DNA from 2 places in the Metabacillus sp. SLBN-84 genome. Region 2 is predicted to be linked to the other one. Evidence: riboswitches for the same ligand, from Rfam matches in the RefSeq annotation. Region 2 holds a riboswitch; the other holds the start of a gene.
What was found. A riboswitch is a leader RNA that binds a small molecule or an ion and turns the genes downstream of it on or off. The one in region 2 is predicted to bind cyclic di-GMP.
Positions count from the first base shown of each region.

Region 1: another riboswitch for cyclic di-GMP. It lies ahead of RKD52_RS07440 (anti-repressor SinI family protein); the one in region 2 lies ahead of RKD52_RS04770 (methyl-accepting chemotaxis protein).

Region 1 is NZ_JBRJIP010000001.1:1,492,062-1,503,579, reverse strand. It holds gene RKD52_RS07450 (DEAD/DEAH box helicase) at 279-1,955, shown strand; gene RKD52_RS07445 (YqhG family protein) at 1,959-2,753, shown strand; cyclic di-GMP riboswitch class I at 3,050-3,136, shown strand; gene RKD52_RS07440 (anti-repressor SinI family protein) at 3,168-3,299, shown strand; gene RKD52_RS07435 (helix-turn-helix domain-containing protein) at 3,397-3,726, shown strand; gene RKD52_RS07430 (hypothetical protein) at 3,782-3,979, opposite strand; gene RKD52_RS07425 (DUF5658 family protein) at 3,994-4,275, opposite strand; gene RKD52_RS07420 (hypothetical protein) at 4,546-4,758, opposite strand; gene RKD52_RS07415 (DUF3889 domain-containing protein) at 4,825-5,148, shown strand; gene RKD52_RS07410 (YqzE family protein) at 5,197-5,376, opposite strand; gene RKD52_RS07405 (shikimate kinase) at 5,402-5,920, opposite strand; gene comGG (competence type IV pilus minor pilin ComGG) at 5,994-6,368, opposite strand; gene comGF (competence type IV pilus minor pilin ComGF) at 6,365-6,904, opposite strand; gene RKD52_RS07390 (hypothetical protein) at 6,789-7,097, opposite strand; gene comGD (competence type IV pilus minor pilin ComGD) at 7,084-7,497, opposite strand; gene comGC (competence type IV pilus major pilin ComGC) at 7,511-7,822, opposite strand; gene comGB (competence type IV pilus assembly protein ComGB) at 7,841-8,875, opposite strand; gene comGA (competence type IV pilus ATPase ComGA) at 8,865-9,932, opposite strand; tRNA gene RKD52_RS07365 (tRNA-Gln) at 10,129-10,200, shown strand; gene RKD52_RS07360 (hypothetical protein) at 10,531-10,779, opposite strand; gene RKD52_RS07355 (Spx/MgsR family RNA polymerase-binding regulatory protein) at 10,962-11,342, opposite strand.
Region 2 is NZ_JBRJIP010000001.1:982,445-993,962, reverse strand. It holds gene RKD52_RS04800 (DinB family protein) at 1-141, shown strand, start outside; gene RKD52_RS04795 (hypothetical protein) at 225-578, opposite strand; gene RKD52_RS04790 (hypothetical protein) at 773-1,273, shown strand; tRNA gene RKD52_RS04785 (tRNA-Ala) at 1,382-1,454, shown strand; gene RKD52_RS04780 (MFS transporter) at 1,626-2,834, shown strand; gene RKD52_RS04775 (MarR family winged helix-turn-helix transcriptional regulator) at 2,845-3,288, shown strand; gene RKD52_RS04770 (methyl-accepting chemotaxis protein) at 3,385-5,082, opposite strand; cyclic di-GMP riboswitch class II at 5,146-5,230, opposite strand; gene RKD52_RS04765 (hypothetical protein) at 5,326-5,421, opposite strand; gene RKD52_RS04760 (peptidyl-alpha-hydroxyglycine alpha-amidating lyase family protein) at 5,405-6,400, opposite strand; gene RKD52_RS04755 (GH32 C-terminal domain-containing protein) at 6,551-10,225, opposite strand; gene RKD52_RS04750 (carbohydrate kinase family protein) at 10,290-11,276, opposite strand; gene RKD52_RS04745 (glycoside hydrolase family 32 protein) at 11,273-11,518, opposite strand, start outside.

The sequences.
Region 1 (11,518 bases), 510 kb from region 2:
GATACTGATAAGTAGACATTTTAGACATTATGACATTTTTGACATAAGAAGCCCGCTGACTGAAAACTGAGTAAGTTAGCAACTTTCTTACTTATTAACATCCTACCATTAAGGTCTTTATTCATCAATCACTTTTTTCACAAATGTTTCGTTTAAAACACATTGGAATGTTCGTGTTTTACTGTCATTTCATCTAATCCATCGTGATAACCTGCTATTTTACCACTTAACGTGAACAATAGAGATAGATCTATTCTTTTTTGAAAGGGCTGTCAATCATGAACGTAAAACTGAAATTTGACTCCGCGTGGCAAGATGCTTTTCTTAAAAAACTTGATGATGACGGCCCATGGGCCAGCTGGGAGAATTACAAATTGGCATGCGCCGTGCAAAAGCACCTGATTGTTCCATCCTTTGAAGGGCTTCAGGCTCCAAATCACCTGACAGACTTCACTCCTCTTCCCCATCAATTGGAGGTCGCGAGGCAAGTGGTGGAAAACATGAACGGAAAGGCTATTCTTGCAGATGAAGTGGGCCTTGGAAAAACGATTGAAGCAGGACTTATCGTCAAGGAATATATGATTCGGGGACTGGCTAAGAAAATTCTCATTCTTGTTCCGGCCTCTCTTGTCTCCCAGTGGGCAAAAGAGCTTCATGAAAAGTTCTATATTCCAGCCGTTGAGCAAAAGAAAAGCTACGTATGGGAAGCCTGCGATGTCGTCGTTTCTTCTATTGATACGGCTAAAAGAAGCCCTCACCGGGAAATTGTTCTAAACCAGCAGTACGACCTGGTCATCATCGATGAAGCTCATAAACTGAAAAACAGCAAAACAAAAAACTATGAATTTGTTCAGAGCCTGAAAAAGAAATACTGCCTGCTTCTTACTGCAACGCCCATTCAAAACCGCGTAGAAGAGATCTTTAATCTTGTCTCTCTGCTGAAGCCCGGTCATTTAGGCAACGAAGCTTACTTTTCAGAAGTATTTTCTGCCAAGAACCGCTCTTTGGAACACCATGAGCATCTTCAGGAACTCGTGAACAAAGTCATGATCCGCAACCGCAGGGGAGATACGGGCATTGAATGGCCTAAACGGCATGTTGAAACCGTTCCGATTGAACTGTCTGAAAGTGAACGCCAGCTGTATACGGCTATCTCACGTCTAAAAACATTCGGCGCCTCTTCGGCCAGCACCTTTTCAATCATGACGCTGCAAAGAGAGGCATGCTCAAGCAGGGAAGCTGTCTACATGACGCTGAAAAAAATGGCGGAGCGTCCTGAAGGTGAAGCATCCCCTCTTCCAGACTCTGTCATTGAAGAACTGATGAACTGCATTAATGAAGTTGACGGAAATTCCAAAGCACAGCGGACCGTTGAACTGATTCAGCAAATCAACGACAAAGTCATCATTTTCACAGAATACAGGGCCACCCAGTTTTATCTTCAATGGTTCCTTCAGCAGCACGGCATTTCATCTGTTCCATTCAGGGGAGGATTCAAGAGAGGAAAAAAAGACTGGATGAAGGACCTTTTCAAAAACCGTGTTCAAGTCTTGATTGCGACAGAGGCTGGCGGTGAAGGAATCAACCTGCAGTTCTGCAATCACATCATCAACTATGATCTTCCCTGGAATCCGATGCGGCTTGAACAGCGGATTGGACGGATTCACCGTCTCGGGCAGGAAAAAGATGTCCACATTTATAATATGGCAACAAAAAACACCGTTGAAGAACACATTCTGAAACTTCTCTATGAAAAAATCAACCTGTTTGAAAAGGTCATCGGCGAGCTTGATGAAATTTTGACAAAACTGGAGATATCCAATTTCGAAGATCACCTGCAGGACATCCTGTTCAAATCAAAAAGCGATGGAGAAATGAAAATTAAGATGGAAAACCTGACATCCATCCTGCATTCTGCAGAACAGGAACACACAAAACAGAGAATGGAGGGATAAACGATGCAGCAGCAGCAGATCAGCGAGTTTCTTGAAACCTTTTTCACGGCCAATTCATGCGACATTACAGAAAAACAGCCTGGCTATATGACGATCCAGCTGACAGTGGACATGGATAAAGAATTGATGAACAGGCCGTTTTACTGGACATATCTTGAGAAAACAGGCGGCGTGCCAAATCCGATGCAGCTGACTTTAATAACAGATGCCAAACGGGCCCCAGCTGATTTGAAAGGGGAAATCATGCACTTTGGAGCACCAAGACTGCATCAGATTTTCCGGACTGCCCAAAAATTCGGAGGCCATATCCGCCTATATGAAAACCCGCCAAATACAGGAAGCTCCCAGTCCCTGCATCCATGGCTCGGTGTGAATGTCATGGTATCCTATCAGAGCGACAAGAAAAAGGATCATCTCTATTCAATCGGACTTCACCTGATCAGCGGAGCAATCATAGAAGATTTTCAAGATCATCTGGAAAACATGGCCCTTACTCCGAGAATTCCTGATTTGTGTTTTACAACATCGCCAATGATCAAAGTACAAAGCGGCCTTGTTCGGATTCAGAATTATATACAAGCTAAATTTGAACAGGACGACCACTCCTGGGCAGATGATGCAAGACAGCGCTGGAATTCGGACATGATGCTGTTAAGCCACTTTTACGAAGATCTTGAAGTAAAGCCGGAATCTTACCATCTTGAAAAAGAAGCCTTGAAAGAGCTGTATGATCCTCACATTCATGTCTCGATTACAAACGGCGGTTTATTCTACTTATCCCGGACTGCCCTCGCTTAATGTCAAAATTTACGCAAAAAATGATTTTAGTGTCAGAAAATCATTTTTTGCCTTTTTATTTTTGCCGAAGAATGGCTGTCGAAGAAAACAGGTAAATCAAGCCAAAATACCTACACAAAAGGAATATACTTCTAATTATTAGTATTTTTTTGAAAAAAATGAAAATATTTTTTTCTATCGACATATTTCAGCACAATCAGTGAAAATGAAATTTTATAATAGTAGTAAATTAGATAGACAGCAAGAAGTGACAAAAGAAATACTTTGTTATTGATGCAGTGTCAGAGTTGCACATAATCAGACAAAGGCAAACCTGCTGAAAAGCCGGGACGCAAAGTCACAGGTCTACGGTTCTCCGGAGCTATGATGGCTGGACTGCCTGAAATACTATCGCGTATTTTAGGAGGAGTTACAATGGAAGTGTTAATGCAGGATGTTCAAATGCTGGATCAGGAATGGAAAGAGTTAATTCTGTCAGCCTTGGAAATGGGAATCAGCAAAGAAGAAATCAGAGAGTTTTTGAAAACGCAAACAGTTAAAAGTTGACAATCTCCTGCATGACGTAATTTTTTTTCGTAAATTCGTTCTATATATATAACAACCCCTTCGCTATATGCTATAATACCTCTGGGAAGGTGATTATATGATTGGTGAACGCATACGAAAATACCGCAAAGAGCGGGGACTGTCACTATCAGAGCTTGCCGATCGGGCCGGAGTTGCCAAATCATATTTAAGCTCAATCGAACGGAACCTGCAGTCAAATCCTTCTGTTCAATTTCTTGAAAAGGTCTCTACTGTTCTCGGGGTCTCGATGAATACACTTATTCTTGAGGAGCAGAACACGAAACAGGCTAACCTTGATCATGATTGGGCAAACCTGGTCAAAGAGGCAATGGATTCAGGTGTTACCAAGGATCAGTTCAGAGAGTTTCTGGAATTCAACCGCTGGAAAATGAATCAGGAAAAATAACAGCACCATACAAAAGGTCTTTTGGTCCCTTTTGTATGGTGCTGTTTTCATGCAGCTATCCTTTTCTGTCAAATCCGTAAGTTGTGGCCCTTATTGGCTGATAGGCTGACAGCGGTATTTTCTTTACAGCGTGAACAGCCTGTATCGCTTTATGGGAGGTAATATCATTCGAGCAGACAGGACAAATCCACTGATTTGTTTTGCTGCTGCTGAAAGATGGCTGATAGCACTGACTGCAAAGTTTTTTATACATCGCTTTTCCCCTTTTCATCCAATCAGCAGCCGGATCCAGTGCAAATGAGCCAAAAGAACAGCCGAATACAGAAATGCAGCGGCAATTGAAAGGACTTTAATTGTCGGTGATGACGGTACACGCCCCGTGAATACAAACAAAAGCAGAAATAATGAAAATGACAGCTTAGTACATGTAAATGCCGCAGGATGCACCTCATACAGAATCCTCATAACAGGATTGGCTTCTGTAATCAGCTCAAAGTGCAGACCGGCAAGGGTCAATGCTGCGTCCATACTGTTTAAAGCTGCTAACATCAAAAAGAGTGCCTTCAACACATTTCCGCCTTTATTCTTAATAAAGAACAAAAAAGCAAACTTAATTCGTCTACTAAAAGTATATACCTCTTCAGCGAATAAAAACAGGGTCAAATTCCGCTATATTTCTTTTTAAAGAACGTTTACCGCCGGTTCCCTCCAAATATCTTCAACAATCTTACTATATTGAAACATTATAAAGAACGTCCAATACAACGCTATATTCTTTATAGAAAACAAAAAAGCCTGTGTCTGCAGGCTCCCTCTTTCTCAATCTCCTCCGCCGCCACCGCCGCCGCAGTCTCCCCCGCCTGAATCCCCTCCGCCGAAGAATCCTGAATCAGAATGACAGTCTCTGCCGTTGTCTGAACCCGTATACGTAAAACCAGAGGAGTCCCTGCGTCTGCTTCTTTTTCTGCTGTCACCAGCAATCCCCATCACTGCCAAAATTCCGACAAATACAATAACCATGATAAATTCCATTTCGAATCCCCCTTTGAATAGCAGCATGATTTTTGGAAAAAATAACTAACAAGGACGGTGAATATCATGAGGAAAACCATATTGCTTTTGCTGCTTCTCCTTATATACGGTCTGCAGCCGGCTTTGGTTTCACATTCAGCAAATGTTTATGCGGAAAAGCATACAGACTGGAAAAACGTAGCGGTTAAAGAAACGAAAAAACGTTATCCGCTCTCACAAGTACTGTTTGCCCAGAAGATCTGGGACAACACCAAGAAGAATCAGACGGTCAAACAATACAAGGTGACATTGCGCGAGGGAATAAAAGACATCGGGGTGTTTGTCACCATCTCTTACGATGCAAAAACAGAAAAAATCAAAAAGATACAGGTTCTGGAAGAAGCGGATTAAGCAGATGCAGAAAATAGAAAGAAGGTACCTCTATGAGGTACCTTCTTTCTATTTTCTCTTTTTTAAGAAAAACATAAAAGCAAAGGGAAGGATGCCGAACCACCTGCTTGCAAACGGCGACTTCTCCGTTTTCCGCATTGTTTTTAGTGCCTTCCGCTCTTCTTTTGGAGTATCCATATATCTGACCAGCTGCTGAGTCATATATTTCACATAATCATTCGTAGACACTGCAAACACACCTCATACGCACTTTTTAGCTAGTATGCCGCGTTTCCAGCTCTTTTATACGTTCAATCAATTCATCTGCCAGCTGTTCTATGGTTTTTCCCTCTGTTTTGATTTTTATTGTACAGTCCTCATAAGCATTTATGCGCGACTCATACAGGGATGAAAGCTCTTCTTTTGAAGCCTTTGAGGCAAGCGGGCGGTTTTCATCCTGCTGCACCCGTTCAAAAATGACATCAAGATCGGTTTGAAGGAAAATCACAATGCCGTTCTCTTTCATATTGTCCCTGTTCACTTTTCGCACAGGCAGCCCGCCGCCTGTCGTGATTACAGCATTTTCTGTAGGCGCACGCTCAATCATCTGCGTTTCAAGTGAACGGAACACCTCTTCCCCGTCTTCTTTAAAGATGTCTTTGATCTGCTTCCCTGCTGCACGTTCAATCATTTGATCAGTATCTAATACAGGGTATCCGAGTTTTTCGGCAAGCACCTTGCCTACAGTCGTTTTACCGGTCCCCATAAATCCCGTGATAAAAATTGGCTTCACTGCTGTTCACTCCGCTTGTTTTTCCATTACCTTACCACAGAATCAGTATGCAGGGAACTGCTCTTCACTTATATCAGTAGACCGTCCAATCAGTCATTACTCCTGAATTCAGATTGTACGTATATTTTGCTGATGAAAAATGGCCCGTATTCAGTTTTGCAGCAAGTGATACCAGCAATTCGCCTTCACCTTTTTCAGCAGCCGTATAAGTGATGGAACCATCGTCCGTCTTTATTTCATAGTGGTTTATCCCTTCTTGATCCGCAATGGACTGCATGGAATGCTGAACACCGCAAAGGAGCAGATTCTCAAGAATCATTGAACGCTCTCTCTCGCTGTAAAACTTTTTTTCAGCTGTGAACACGGCTGTCTGGTGAAGAAGAATCAGTAAGATAAAGAACGCGATCATTGAAACAGACGGCAGGATAAATCCTTTTTCATTTCTCATCCTGATCGCTTCAATCCTAAAAAGCTTCTGAATGTGCACCTGTAGGTTTTGCCTGAAGTACTGACAACTGTGAGCAACGCTCCGCCTTCAATTTGGGTAAAATGCATATCCTTCACATGTCTCAAGCAAATAATGTGGCCGGTGTTATTCACCTGTCTCCGAATCATCGTTCCGTACTTTTCAAATTCAATGCTTCTTCCCGTTTTTGAGGTAAATGAAAGCTTTTGGTCCTGGACTTTGAAGCCGGTGCCTTCTCTGAACTCAATGGCAGCCTGCTGCTGAAAGATCTCCCATTCCAGCGGATTTATGTCCCGTTTATCTTCCGACACTCTGTAAAGATGGGGAATGAGCAGAGCTGACGATGCTGTAATCACAGCGAATATACTGAAAGAAAACAGCATATTCAAGAATGTGAAACCGCTATGGGCTGAAAGAATAGAGGCATTCCACTTCGAGCGTGCCTTTGAAGCTCCACTCAATGCATGCTTTTTCAAGCTCTCCGGAAACACTCCAGCTGATATCCTTTCCTTCTTCATTTTGTTCTCCTTCCTTATACGCGCGCTTTTCAATGATTGTCTGCAATTCAGTGACAGCTTCATGTTTAAGCCGCGTTTTTTCCCGTTCCTGACTGATATACATAGAGGCAGGGAGCAAAATCAGCGAAATCATAGACCAGATGCTAAAAGCCATAACCGTCTCAGCCAATGTAGTGCCTCTATTGTTCCTCAACACCCATCCTCCCCATCCCCATGTAAAAAATCATATTGTATCTTTTTTTACGGTACTGCACGACAATCGTGCCGCTTTCAGAGAGCCTCCCGTCAGGAGTAAACTGAACCCTCGCTTCCATAGTGGAAGGTGTTAGAAGAATATTCGAATCATAAGAAACGGTATAGAGCCTATCCTTGGAAATTCCGCCTTCTGTACCTATATACCTGTGGTTAGCAGGGTCAAATAACAGGACAATCGTTTTTTTATTTGAAATGGCATACTGCTGGGCATATAAAAGATCCTGTTCAAGCGCCTTGAAGAAAAGCTGAGCAGGCTTTTGACTTTGAAATGGCTGAAGGATGAAAACAGCGGTCCCTGTCATCACAGTAACGATGCAGATTACGATGACTGTTTCCATAAGCGTGAACCCTTTATTCGACTGCAGGCGCCTCACCGACTTTGCCCTCAGCATCAATGGTAAGCGCCGTGCCATTAGGACATGCAGGTGCTTCTTCAAGGTACCCTGCCGTCACAAGTTCTTCGATCGTCGCAGTCTTTTTCGTTTCAATCTGATAGGCGGAGGCTTGGGCCTGAACCGTGTTTTTCAGTCCTTCACACCCTTTGCTCTGGATGTTTGCATGATGTTTTGTAATATTGGGAATGGTGATCAAAAGCAGTACGGATATGACAAGAAGGACAATAAGCATTTCAATCAGTGTAAACCCCTTTTCATTTTTAACCATAATCAGACTCCTTTCCCTTTATAAAGCTTCCATCATGTGATACATGGGCATGATCATTGACAGGTACATGATCAGCACTGTAATTCCCACTGTGATATAGGCTGCAGGCTGAATTATCAGCAGCCATTTCATTGTTTTGTCTTCAAGTCTTTCAAGGACAAACTGGCTGTATGTATACAGCTCTCTTGCAAGCCTTCCGTTTGCTTGTCCATGGCCGACGACCTGACTCATTTCCTTTTCGTAAAAACAGTTAAGGCTTATGAGGGTTTCAAATCTCTCCCCTTTTTTTAAATGTTCAATAAACCATTTCGCTTCATCTCTGTAAAACGGAAGAAAATTCTGATGTTCAAAAACCTTGAGTGATTCATAAATCGATAAACCGCTTTTCAGAAGATTGCTCAGCTGCAGGGAAAAATAGTAGCTGTTAATAAGGACAATGATTTTTTTCCAGATTGGAATTTTCAGCATAACCCTCATTTTCCTCTGAGGTTTAAAGGCTCTCAGCCGGACCATATAATAAACACCGAAAAGCATCAGGAAGACGAGGCTTCCAATCATCCCTAATTTTACTGCTTCAAACAGGAAAAATAGAAAATGTGTCAAAAAACTGGGCTCAAGGTTCATGGAATGGTAGATCTGCTGAAACTGAGGGGCAATAACAGATTGTGAGAGGTAAAAGAGAATTCCAATTGTAAAGAAGAGAAAAAGAGGATATTGCATGACCTTCTTCCATTTTTCGTGCTGTACGACTTTTCTGCTGAGCATATCTCCCGCCTCTTTAAAGGCGGCATCCAAATCCCCGTGCTTTTCAGCAAAATACAAATAGCTCAGGACTTCACGGTGAAAGGATAATTCTTCAAAAGCCGACCTGATGGACTGGCCTGCAGAGAGCCTCCGCAGACAATGAGCCACATCCCCGCTTTTGTCTGCCCGAAGATCAATTGAAGTAAATGTTAGTGCTTCATTTAATGTGTAGCCCTTTTCTAAAAGACTGCTCATCCTCTTCAGAAATTGAGATTGCTCCTTAAGACTCCATCTTTTTTTAGTCTTCATAGGCATACATCCATTTATGAAGAGCATAGGAGGGCAAGTACCCAAGGGCAATTCCCTTTTTTATCGCATCCCTTAAGGTGGCATAATCACATTCGACCTTTTCTCCTCGGGCTTCTTTTATGGCAAGAGTAAGATTTTTACCGTACAGCATTTCAAAGATTCCAAGTCTCCTGACGTTCCTCATTTTTTTACACTGCGGTGAGCATTCGCCCTCGCAAAATGGACATTTAACCCCGACAAGCCTCTGAGCAACGACCGCGAGAAACGTCTGCTCAATTTCAGACAGGCTTACATCAAATTCAAGCATTCTGTATATGGCGCCTTTGGCATCTCTTGTATGCATCGTCGAGAGCACCAAGTGCCCAGTTAGCGCTGCCCTGATTGCAATTTGTGCGGTTTCCCTGTCTCTTATTTCACCGACCATAATAATATCCGGGTCGTGCCTCAGTATGGCCTTCAGCCCGACCGCATACGTGATCCCCGCTTTTTCATTAACCTGTACCTGCAGAACCTCGGAGCTTTTCGTTTCAACCGGATCCTCAAGCGTTATGATGCTGCGGTTAAAATGTTTTTTTGCATAATGAATGAGAGAATATAGAGTCGTTGTTTTTCCGGAACCGGTTGGACCGGTGAAAACCATTAAACCGTGGGAATGATTTAGAAAAGAGAGAAGTTTTTGTGCGGACTGCGGAAAAAGCGACAGCTTGGTGACGGAAGGGATGCAATCATTCGGGAGGATTCTGATCACTAGACTTTCTTCAAAAACGGTAGGAAGAGTGGACATGCGAAGCTGCACATTGATTGCCTGATTTGACAGAGCAAGTGAACCGTTCTGCGGCCTCCTCCTCTCGCCAATATCCATAGATGCAAGAAATTTAAAATGTGCGATGATCCTGCCGCAGACTTCTTTGCGGATAATCCTCTTTTCAATGAGATCATCATCGATTCTGTATTGAATGACCGCGTCTGTTTCCCTGGGAACAAAATGAATATCAGAAGCGTTAAGCTCACAAGCTTCTTCTACAATTCTTTCACTGAGCAATTCGATGGAATTCATGATTTCCTCCTTTCTGAGCGGCTACTGAAAGCCTACCTCATTTAAGAAGAAAGCGCACACGGCGAAAAGTAAATTTTCGGGACGATTCATGAGTTCTATAAGGGTGAAAAACTCATTTTCTCCTGGATGAAAAACAAAAAATAGAGCGGCAATGAATAATTTTACAAGTTCTGCCCATACTTAATAAAGTCTTTAATGGGCTATAGCCAAGCGGTAAGGCAACGGACTTTGACTCCGTCATGCGCTGGTTCGAATCCAGCTAGCCCAGTACGAAAAGCGGAGCCGACTGTTCAGCCCTGACAGGCAGAAAAGAAATCACCGGAAAAGTCCGGGTTTGACTTTTTCGGGGATTTTGTTCTGACGGAAGGGCTAGGAGGCGGAGCTAGACACCACGAAATGCGGAGCCTTCCGTTTAGCTCCGGGAGTCAGATAAGAAATCACCCAAAAAGGCCGGTTTTGCCTTTTTGGGTGATTTTGTTCTGGCAGAGGAGTTGGAAGGCGCAGCTGGACACCACGAAAAGCGGAGAGATCGGGATGTTCAACCTTTGCACAATCACCAAACACCAAAAAACCTGCGGATATTGTATCCGCAGGTTTTTTAAGCGTTTCTTTTCGCATAATAAATATATGGCTTCCTCTTTGATTTGAGCAAGGACGGTTTTAGATAGTAAACCCTGTACCCGCTGTTCAGGATTTCATATTCAATATATTTCAGCTTGTTCTTTTTAGCAAACTCTTTGGAAGCTTTTTCGATGCTTGCCTCATCTGTAATAAAATTCGGGCTGGAGTAGTCTGTTGCTACGTTCCGGTTGCCAATGCCTTCTAGGAAAAATTGAATTTCTGTCATCATCATTCCACCCTTTTCGTTCTTTATAATGAACCATCTGTATTCACTATACAAAGAAAAGGCTGAAATGAAAATCTTCAAATTCGGGCATATTTTTAAGTTATCACATCATTACTAGGTATTTCTGCATAATTCTAATGAATTCTTATTATTTCGTTCCCTATAAAGAACAGGGGGACTTTTTATGAAACGGATTTTTGTACTTCTTTCTTTTTAGAAAGCTTTGTAAGGGCTTGAGGATTATAGCCGACGACCAGTTTTTTTCCGTCTGTGATAATAGGCCTTCTAAGAAGTTTGGGCTCGTCGATGATCAGTTTTATCACATCTGAAAGCGGCAGTTCATCTATATCCAGGTTCAGTTCCTTGTATGTCTGGCTGCGGGTCGCTAGAATCTCATCCATGCCGTCTGTTGTAAGCTGAAGGATTTTTTGAAGTTCTGAATAAGTAGGAGTTTCGCGAAACAAATGTTTTTCATTGAAATCAACGTTATGTGCCTTAAGCCAATGCTTTGTCTTTCTGCATGATGTACAGCTCGGATAACTATAAAAAACCAATTCGTTCATTGTCTTCATCTCCCATTTCATATTGTTTTTTTATGATCAATTTTGCTTAGACGACAGCTGTTCAACTTGTATAAACCGATTGTACAGCAATTGTTTAACTTTTGTACAGCAATAAGCCTTGATTTCAACAAACTTTTTTTTAGGTTTGTTTACACTTTGTGACATAATTGGTACTT
Region 2 (11,518 bases):
CCTGAACACGACCTGGAAGCAAAGGCGATGAAGCATCCGCATCTCGGAGACCTTTCTCTTAAACAGTGGATTGAATTTATCGGATATCATGAAAAAAGACATCTCCTTCAGCTGCTTGAAGTGCGAAGTGCGGTTTCCTGAAGAGAGGCTCTCACAGAAGCCATATAAAAAAGCGCAGACACCGTCTGCGCTTTTTTTTGTTCCTGATTATGTATTCAGGAGCCTCACCAGCAATACCACTTCTTCCAGATTTCCCATGACTCCTTAGGAACTTGCGGGAAACAATCTTCCCATTCTTTCTTCGTATACTTTTTCCAGCCCCATCCCCACCAGAACTTGGTCCAGCAATAATAATACTTGCCGTCGTATTTCACCGTATTTGCTTCATACTTGTTTTTCTGGCTGCTTCCATAATCATATTTCGTATTCTTGTCCCCAAAGAAATAAGAGAAGACCGAATCAAGAAACGAGTCGAACGAATTTTGCTGCGGCTGCGAATAATTGTATCCGGAAGCAAGAGCAGATGTCGGAGCAAAAAGAGCAGAAATAAGGACGAAAGCAATAACTGCATGTTTCAACTTTTTCAGAATGTTCACCTCCTTTACAAAGATTTCCTGACATTAGTATTTTACACGATAAGTTCTCAATAGAGAACAAAATAGTGTAATAAGCCTATGTAAATTTTGATTCTTTTTATCCACGATACATCCAGATAAAGAAAATAATGGTATCATTTAATAGGTCGCACTTAAATAAAAGGAGTCTTGGAATCTTGAATAAAGGACTTAAAATTGCAGCTGCAGCTGTCTTGGTGCTGCTCTCGGCCGGGGTGATCGGCGTCTGGACAATGGTTTACCTGAAGAACACGGGTGCTGAAGAACATCCAACCGCCGCTGAAACCAACCGGCCCCCTCAGCAAGTGCAGGATTATGGGGACACAGAAAATCCTGAATACGCTGATGCAGGTGAATTCATCAAAAAATTTCATGAGTTCTATAATCAAACAACCGGCTGGGAAAGAATCAATGATCTGAACATGCCTGACCAAATTGCCCGGGCTGAAGCAGCCAAGGCCTATGCCGGCCATTTCATTCCCCTGACAGAAGATTCCGCTTTAAAAGCAGATCTTGAAGCCATCACCATGCATGCCGACAGTGTCATCGCAGGAAACGCTGAAACCGTCCTGACTCTCCACCGTTATTTTCATGATTTAGATATTGCCGTAAACGGATATGTCCATGAGCAAATTTTCGGAGTAACCGAAAGCAAATAAAAAACAGTCAAAATTTTTTTCGTTTTGACTGTTTTTTCTATTGCAACATAGTGAATGTCGGAGTATAATTTAGTATATCGCCAAAAGCAACTGGCACTAATTCTATACGGGGCATTAGCTCAGCTGGGAGAGCGCTACGCTGGCAGCGTAGAGGTCATCGGTTCGATCCCGTTATGCTCCATATCCGGAAACCCTTGTGCAGCAAGGGTTTTTTTGTTTTATAAAATAATTGTCAAACCGCTGCTTTCTTTTATCCTTCCATCTGAAAACTGGCACCCTTCCCCATTTGACTTTCTGTCGCTCTTTCTTATATAGTTTAGTTAACTAAACTTTACTAAAACAACGAGGTCATATGATGAATGTTCTATCAAACCGTCGATTTTTATTCACCTGGCTGTCCGGTGTGTTTGTGACACTCGGATTTTCCATATTCTTTTTGAGTGTATCCTGGCTTACCATTGATGTGCTTGAACAGCCCGGTCTTCTTGGGCTGATTATGACAGCCGTTTCTCTTCCAAGAGTGCTGATGATGGTCTTTGGCGGCGTATTTGCAGACCGCTATCAGAAAAGCAGGCTGCTGTTTCTGACAAACATTGTGCAGGCACTGCTCATGGCTGTGATGGTGCTGCTTCACGTGACAGAATCTTATTCGGTTACAGCTCTGCTTGTGATCGCTGTTTCCTTCGGGATTCTTGACGGTATTTCTTATCCTGCTCTTTCATCGCTCCTGCCGACTCTTGTTAAAAAGAAGGAGCTTCACCGCGCCAATTCGCTTTTTCAGGGATCACTTGAACTGATGTTTGTGATTGGCCCGTTTCTGGCCGGGCTGCTTTTGACGCTTGGAGGATATTCTCTGAGCTTTGGAACCTCGAGTGCACTGATTTTCCTTGCGGCCGCATTGATTCTTCCGAAATGGATCGGCGACTCGGTGCCGGATGCAAGGAAGCTGTCGATGCGCTATGTTATAGACGATTTAAAGGAAGGGATTTCGTATGTGTCCAAAACGCCTGTGCTGCGGTCCGGAACGCTTGCCATCGCCTCTGTTAACCTGTTTGTGATGGGTCCTGTCATTATGAGCATACCCATTCTTGTGGGCGAGCGCGGAGGCACGCCATTTGATCTGAGTCTGATTGAAGGTGGCCTTGCAGTCGGAACGTTTGCCGCAAGCTTCCTTATGCTGATGCTCAGGTCGGTGCACCGCGGTCGTTTTGTTTACAGGGCTCTCTTTTTAACTGCAATCGCGTTTTTCTTTTATACCCAGGCCGAGTCCATCTCGCTTCTCGCTCTTTCAGCCGGACTGAGCGGATTTATGCTGATGCTGGTTTATCTGCCTGCCGTGACGGTTATGCAGGAACACAGTGATCAGGATAAGCTCGGCAGGGTCATGAGCATCATGGCGCTCGCCGCCTCCGGGCTTGAGCCTGTTGCCTTTTCGGTTCTGTCCGTTCTCGTCGCATTGTCCGTGCCTATTCAGACGCTCCTGCTTGTTTTTGCAGGATTGATGCTTGCAGCGGCCATCTTCTTATACATCAAGGGCGGCACTCTGCGAAAAACACCTTAACCCGAAAGGAATGAAGCCTGTGGATTCGCTGAAAAAACAGCAAATTGTTCAAATGTACCGGCAGATTGATGAGCTTGACCTCCTGCTGACACAATACTTTACCGATCTGAATGATTTTAATCTGACCTATCAGCAGGAACAAATCCTGTTGCTGTTTAAAAGACAAAAGACCTGGACAACAACGGAAATTGCCCTGCGCATGAATATTTCGAAGAGCGCAGTCAGCCAGGTGTTAAAAGTACTTCAGCAGGAGACATTCATCCGCAAGGAAAAAAATCCGGAAAACCTTCGCGAAAGCTTTATTCATCTTGATGTGCAGGGAGTGGCTTATTCTAATAAAATTGACGAGATTGAAGATCGTCTGACTGAGGAATTATTTTCTCTCTTTGCTGAGGATGATTTGAATACGGTAACGAAAGCATTTAATTTGATGATTAATTATCTTAAAAAGTAACGCCCGTTCCGCCGGTTATACAAGTAGAATCAGCCAAAAAGCCATAGAAAAAAGAGCTGCAGCCTAAAACCTGCAGCTCTTTCCTTTACCTAAAACTTAAACTTTTTCAGTTCTTCCTGAAGCTCGCCGGCTATCTGGCTCAGTGAAGCAGCCGAAGCGGAAACCTCCCTGCATGGCCGAGAGCTGTTCCTTTGAAGAAACGGCAGCACTTTTTGAATTCAGGGATGTATCAGTCGCTGCGTTTGCAAGCGAATGGATTCGTTCGTTTACGTGCTTGGATGCCCCTGCCATTTCTTTTGCATACCTGGATACGTCTTCAATTTTTTCAGAGACTAAATGGATGGAAGAAATGATGTTCTGGAAGGCATGACCGGCTTCGTTCATGGCCTCAGTTCCTTTTTTCACTTCGCCTTCCCCCTGTGCCATAGAAGAAATCGCAGTGCTTGCATCATTCTGAATATGGCCGATCAGTTCGTCAATTTGATCAGCTGATTCTTTGGACTGCTCTGCAAGCTTTCTGACTTCATCGGCTACTATGGCAAAGCCCCGTCCGTGCTCGCCCGCCCGAGCAGCTTCAATGGCGGCGTTCAATGACAGAAGATTTGTCTGATCTGCAATTCCTGTAATCATTTCCGCAATTTTCCCGATTTCTTTTGACCTGTTCCCCAAGTTGGCAAGCAGGTTTGAAGTGACGGCAACAGAAGTTTGTATAGCGCCCATTTGCACGACCGCTTTTTTAACAAGAATATTCCCTTCTGATGCCTGCTTTGCAGCTGTCTGTGATTCTTTTGAAACCTCAGCTGAGGATTCAGCAATCTGAAGGACTCCGCCTGCCATCTCTTCCATGGAGTGAACTGAGCGATTGGCACTTTCAGATGAGGTGGTGGCATCTTCTGCTATCCCCTGAATGGTCGCTGTCACCTGCAGGGCAGAGGCAGAAGACTGTTCTGCCGAAGCATCAAGCTGCTGGGAAGCTGCAGCAACCTGGCTTGAGGTTTCTGAAACCCGCTGCATAAACGCCTTTAAATTCACTGTCATCGCATTGGAAGCAAGAATCAGGCGGCCAATCTCATCCTGTGATTTCGTCTGGATCAGGTCGCCGTTAAGGTCTCCTTCTGAAATCGTCTCAAGCCTGTTCACAATAAGTGCGGCAGCTCTTGAAATTCCTCCGGCACTGAATAGGCCGACAATGAGCGCTGCAGCAAATGCGAGCACGGATGCAACGATAATAATAAGTTCTGATTGGGAGCCTGTTTGAAGCGCCTCAGATGTTTGGTCATTTGTAATACTGTTTTGTATTTCTACAACATCAGACCAGGCATCAATGGCCTCCTGGCTGTATGGGAGGCATTTTTCCTCCATCAGCTGAATGGCCTCATCCTTTTGTCCGCTGTCGTACAATGGGATGATTTCTTCCACAACAAGCTTTCTCCACTTGATGGTTTTTTCATCGGCCTCTGTCAGAGCGGATTCTACATCTTTGGAAATCTCCCCGTTTTTAATCGCATCGTGGAGGACTTTTTCCGTTTCTATCGCCCGTTCTGTTTCTTCTAAAAATTGCTCTTTAAACTCATCCCTGTCAAACAAGATATAATCCCGGGCAATCTTTGCACGGTTTGCCACGCTGAATGTCATCGAATTTGCAGATTCCAAAAACGCAAGGTCGTTCTCTGTCATTTCCTCAACGTCTTCTGAAATCCGGTTGATTGTCACATAGCTGAACACGGCAATAATAACCAGCAGCATTAAGACAATGGCATAGCTCATTAAGATTTTCCATTTAATGCTTTTCATCTTTTCCTCCCCATGCGGAATCTCTTTCTGGTCATACGGCACAGCGCCGTCATGATCAGTCCTGTTCTTAATGGCCGGTTGCGCTACTTGCTCCTGATTGTCCAAGCGCCCATATATAGACAATCCATCACTGCATTCCAGTTTTTCTTATCATCTTTATTATCGGACTGATCAATCTTCCCTTTAAGAGCTGATTCTTCATGGGAGAAAAAATTTTGACGGGAAAGAGGGAAACGAATGAGGCTATTGTTTAATAAAAGCCTGAATCCTTTTGTTTTTCAGTTCAGCCACATAAATTGTTCCATTCGCATCCACTGCAAGATCATGCGGAATTTTCATCTGGCCTTCTTTGCTGCCCCATGTGCCGAACCGCTCTCAGTATTGTTCCTTTTTTGTCCAAGACAATGACCTGGCTTGTAACGTTTTTTTCTGCCCCGTTCAGGGAATCACCGCCGTCAACAACGTAAATGTTTCCGTCACTTGCCGCTTCTACACCAAACGGCCTGCCGATCTCCGGCATGTCCCAGCGGTCAAGATACTGTCCATTTTTATCAAAAACCTGTATGCGTGCATTGCTGCGGTCTGCAACATAGATCCTGCCTTCGCTGTCGCTGCTGATTCCGTGAGGCAAGTTGAATTCTCCCGGTTGGCTGCCAGGCTTATCAATCTGCCATTCCAGTTTTCCTTCTCTGTCAAACTTCACAATCCTCCGGTTTCGGTAGCCATCTGCAACAGCAAAAGATCCATCATCCATGACCGTTACATCTGTAGGGCGCGCAAATGTGTATTCATCCATGAAAACAGGAAAGTTTGGAAGCAGATTTCGAATGCGGAGACTCCATTCCAAACCCGTTTGGTAATCCTCCCCGAATGATTGCATCAGCTTCCCTTCTGGACTCAATTTAAAGACCTTGTTCAAAGAAACGTCGGTCACCCAGATGTTATCCTCGCTGTCGATTTCAAGGCCATGCGGAGATTTGAACATGCCTTCTCCCATAATTCGTTTAACTTTTTTTGTTTTTCCGTCCAAAACGACAATCGTTGGTTCTTTAATAAAATTTTTTCCGCTGTACTCTCCGCTTGCTCTGTGAAAATAGTAAATATCTCCTTCAGAGTTAACTGCCACACCGCTTCCTTCGCCTGCTGCGCTTTTCTCCTCAGGCGTTTTCGGCCAGAGAACTACAGGCGAGTAAGTTTTTGTTACCGGTATTACAACCGGCTTTTCTTTAAAAATAACGTCTGATCCTCCCTGGCTGAACCATACGATTAATCCTGTGATGCTGAGTGCCCCCAAAAGAAGAGTGTTTACTTTATCCATGTTTTGTTCCTCCGATTAATCTAGTTGATGATGACTCTGCCTATCGTACAGGAATCTTCTTCATCTAAAAACGGACGGCAGGATGGGATTGAATAGGACCTGAGGCGCAGAAAAAAAACACTCAGAATTTCTGAGTGTCTGAAACAGCGTCTATTTTTTTGAAACGGAAGCATCGATCAGCTCCCAATCCTGAAACTCCTCTTCGCCTGCATTCTGTATCTCAGCGGCCGTTCCATTCTCAGGGGTGCCGTTTTCAACCCCCAGTACTTTGCCGCTGTTTACAGCACTGAAGCGGTAGGTTCCATCCCAATGATCTGTAATTTTCCATTGTTGGTTGCCGTAGCCGAAATACTCCCATATTTGCACAGCATCTCCGGCAGTGACTCCTGATGCATCCAGCACAAATTTGCTGTCGCCTGCGTGAATTTTATAAGATCCGGGTGCAGCGTTTTCTATCTTCCATACATGTTCCCCGCCCGGCTGAAGTCTTGTTTTAGAGCCATTGTCCTTTCCTTCAGGTACAAGGAATTTCCCGCTTGTCTTCTCGGCGATTTTAAAGGAAGCGGTGCTCTCGATAATGGTTCTGCCGGCAATTTTCCCATTTGCAGCCGATGCAGTAATGATGCTTCGTCCGTGGCCTGTCATACGGATTTCTGCGCTGTCATCATCTGTTTTTTTGATTTCTGCTGCATCAGGATTACTTGAGTGCCATTTTAGTTTTTGATGCTTGCCTGTTACGGATGCAGAAAGCTTATGCACACCTCCAAGCGGAAGGGTCACTTTTTTATGATCCATGACGACTGCGGCAGAATCCTCGCCTTCTTTCCAAACCCCTTTTAATGGGTACACATCAAGGGACACAATTTTCACGCTTCCTCCTTTCGTGTAAAAGCTCATCCCGTCACTTGCTCCGTCAGGAAAGATAACATTGGAGAAAACGGCTGCGCCGTCGTTTCCGAACACCTCTACAGAAGATTCATCCACAAAGATACTGAATTTCACCCGCCTGTTCTTAGGTTCAGCGCCGGTTTCATGATAAGTCGAGAACTTGTCGGAGAAACTGACGTCTCCAGATTGAGACCGGTCAAAGAACATGATGCCTTCTGAAGCCTTGTAGCCCGCAATCGTTTTTTGAGAATCGGATTCTCTCAGCCCGAATCCGAATTCTGCCTTGCTGTTTTCAGGCAGTTCTATTTCAGCTTCAATTTCATACGATGTAGCTTTTATATCCGCAAGCAGGTTTGCATCGTCAGGCTTCACAGTTTTGTTGCTCCACGAGAAACCGGCGCCTCTTAACTGCTCAAGCTCTTCAACAGGATTCTGGAACAATCGTACGCCTTCTCCAGGAACGGTTTTGAGCGTCAGTTCACGAGGAACCGACATTTGGCCTTTCCACGGGGATGTCGGGAAAGCGAAGGGATAATCCCAGTTGCTCATCCAGCCCAGTGAGATTCTGCGCCCGTCTTCTGCCGGAATATCCGCAAACGACATGGCCGCATACATTTCCTTGCCGAACTCATTTTTCAGCACTTTTCCAGCGGGATTATCACTCTCGAAACGTTTTCCGTCAAAGGTCCCCGTAAAGTATTCCGAATCCGATCCGCCTGTTTTCGGATTGGCACCGGTACTGATGGACAGCACCCATTTCTTTTTGGACGGATCTCCGTCTACCGGCAGCTGAAAGAAATCCGGGCATTCCCAAACTCCCCCTCTGACGTAGTCACCATAGCCAAATGATTCAATCATTTCCCAGTCCAGAAGATTTTGAGATGTAAAGAAACGGATATGATCTCCTCCGGAAATGACCATCACCCACTGATTATGCTCCCCGTCCCAGACGACTTTCGGATCTCTGAAATCCCAGCCTTCTCCGCCGTAGAATTCCCCGATATTCGGGATAATGGGATTGCCGTCATAAAAATTCCACGTTCGGCCTTTATCTTTGCTGTAGGCAACGCCGACCTTCTGATCGCCATTGTGTTTTTCAGGATTAAAGGAAGTATAGAAGGCAATCAGTCCGGAACCTTCTTTATCAAATAATCCGGACGCATTCGTTTTGTCTACTACTGCAGACCCTGACCAGGCGTGCCCCATTTCATTCCAGGGAATGGCAATCGGAAGCCTTTTCCAGTGAACAAGATCCGTGCTGACCGCATGCGCCCACTTTCCGCCGTCCTGATGGAAAAGATGATACTCTCCCTCATAGTAAACGAGGCCATTAGGATCGCTTGCATACCCCCTTGCCTGTGTAAAGTGATACTGCGGGCGGTAAAGCTCGGAATAATACGTGTCATGCTGTTCTCCGTATACATGCTGGAAAAAGGCTGTGCCGTTGTATACATTTAATCCGTATTTTCCGCTTGAATAGGCTGAGTCTTTTGCAGAAATGGCCGGATCAGCATAGCCGTCAAAATAAACCTTTATATCTTTTCCGGCCGCATGAATCTCAACATGATAGAGTTTGCCGGGCTCTAATTCCCTGTCCGCCATGCCAAGGGTACGGTCTCCTTTCAAATCAAGCAGACGGATTCGGTTCAGATTCGGATCCAGTGTCAGCATGTAGCCTTCACTGGCATCTGCTTTTCCTCTGAAAACTAGACCAGCCGTACCGAATGGAGTTTGGGAATCTATTTTCAAATCGGCTTCAAGGACAAAATCATCCCCTGCTGTTTCAGCCATCCGAAAGGTATTTTCTTCAGACGGACTCGTTCCTCCAATACCTTCAAGATGAGGCGCCCATTCTCCATTAACCGGCTGCCAGCCCTCCAGGTTGGACTGAAGATCACTCAGCTGAATGTTTTGAAAAGCGGCATGTCCGTCAGCATGAAAGCCCAAAAATCCTTTTGAATTTGAACGGTCTTCAGCCTCTAAAACCGGCTTACCTCCGTTTTGCCAAAATACCTGCAGGGAAGAGCCCACTGCTTTGACCTTTACGTGATAAAGCGTTTCATGGTCAATCGTCATCTGTTTCTCTGCAAGTATCTTTTTCTTCTGAACGTCCACTAGCTGCACCTTGTCTTCTCCGGCATCAGCCTTTACCTGATAGGCTTTTGTCCCCGTTTTATCTGATCTGAAAAGCAGGGAGGCGGAGGCGTCCTTTTCTTTTATTAGGAGGTCTGATTCAAAAATGAAATCTTTCGAAGAAACCGTTGAAACGGAATAGTGTTCCCCGCCCTCTCCCGCCAGTGCTTCCAGCCCGTCAGGTCCAGCCTGCCAGTTTCCTTTTTTCATAGAGAGGCCCGTCAGGTTTGTCCGTATTTCGTGCAGCTTCACTTTGCTGAAATGAAGAGTTCCGTTCTCGGCCTGAAATCCTGTATATCCCTTTGAAAAGCTGTGGTCCGTAGCCTCCATAACGGTTTTCCCATTTACAGAAACCGTTATGGAAGGGCCAGCTGCCACTGTTTTAATTTTTACGCCGTCTGAACCCTTCAGCTTCACCGGCACAGTTTTTAACGCGCGTCCTTGATTCAGCGTTCCAAGTGATACCGTGCTTTTTTTTGCATCAAGCCTCACTTTATACCCTTCTGTCCCTGTTTCATTTGCCCGAAAAACAAGGGATGCTGCACTTTTTCTCTCCAGTTTCATTGTTGCTTCATACTCAAGATAACCGGACGTTTCTGAATTCGATAGGATGAGAGCCGGCTGTTTTCCCGCTTTTCCCCTTAACGATCCGTCTGAATCCTTTGTCCAGCTGCCTGACAAAGCTGAATATCCGAAAATGGCAGTATTCCGCTCGTTCGCTGCCCCTTTGAACTCAGTTAAGGAAAAAGCAGAAAAAAGCAAAGCTGCCGCAGCTGCCAGTTTAAGAAGCGTTCTTTTTTTCATTTCATCCATCCCCTCGCAATAATTAAGCGCTTACATTATTTCTTTTTTAAAAAACGGGACGTATTTAATCAATCCCGTTATCTGCTGATAATCTTTTGACCGTTTCAAGTGAAGGCATTGCAGCAATGGCTCCAATCTTTGTACAGACTGCGGCTCCCGCCACGTTGCTGAAGGCCGTCATTTTTTCTACCGCTGCCATGTCAGAAGCGGCTTCCCTCGGATTCTCCCCTTCTGCAAGCTGATAAAGAAACGCGCCGACAAAGGCGTCTCCGGCACCCGTGGAATCGATGGACTTTACCTTTATACTTGAAACAGCGGCTCTTTCTTTCCGGTTTGAGACCACGGTTCCTGCACTTCCTAATGTAACGGCAATCAGCCCGCTGCAGGACTTGTGCAGTGCATCAAGGCCTGCCTGGATACTTTCTTCTCCTGAAATCAGCGCCAATTCCTCCCCGCTCATTTTGATAAAATCAGCGAGTTTCAAGGCCTCTTGAGCAAGACTAATAAACAGGCTTTCTCTGCCTTTCCACAAATCCTGTCTGTAGTTTGGATCGAACGAAATGAATTTTCCCATGCCCTTTGCTTTTCCCATTGTATCCAAATACATGGAACGCAGCGGTTCTTCCAGCAGGGCTGTCGCCGAACCAAAATGGAGGATGGACGCCTGATTCCACTTTTCTTCATCTATATCCCGCTCCGTTAAAAAACCGTCTGCTCCTCTATTGAAAAGAAAGTCCCGTTCACCGTTTTTTTGAAGAGATACAAAAGCAAGCGTCGTTTTATAATCAGGATCAAAAACAAGCATGGATGTATCTGCGCCCGCATCATCCAGCGTTTTCTTCAGAAACTGCCCGAACGGATCATTCCCGGCTTTGCCGCAAAAGGAAGCCCTGCCGCCAAGCTTGGCAATCGCCGCACAGACATTCGCGGGTGCTCCTCCTGCCTGCTTTTCAAACTTCCTTCCTTCTGCAAGATGGACATCCGGTTCCGTGCAGTAAAAATCAATCAGTGCTTCTCCGATGCAAATAACAGACCTTTCCACATCCTTCATCCCTTCCGCTTCCAGATGGAGGAGAGTTCATGCACATCGAGTGATTTGACATGTACCGTTCCGCCTTTTGACGCCACCTGCAAAACACCTTCCTCATGCTGAGAAAAAATCAGGAAAGTGATGGCGCATTCACCGTCATTTCCAAAGACCTCGATGGATGATGCATCAAGCAGCAGCTTCAGACGGATCGACCGATTTTTCATTTTTAATGGCGCATTCTGAACGGCAGGAAACGACGCTGA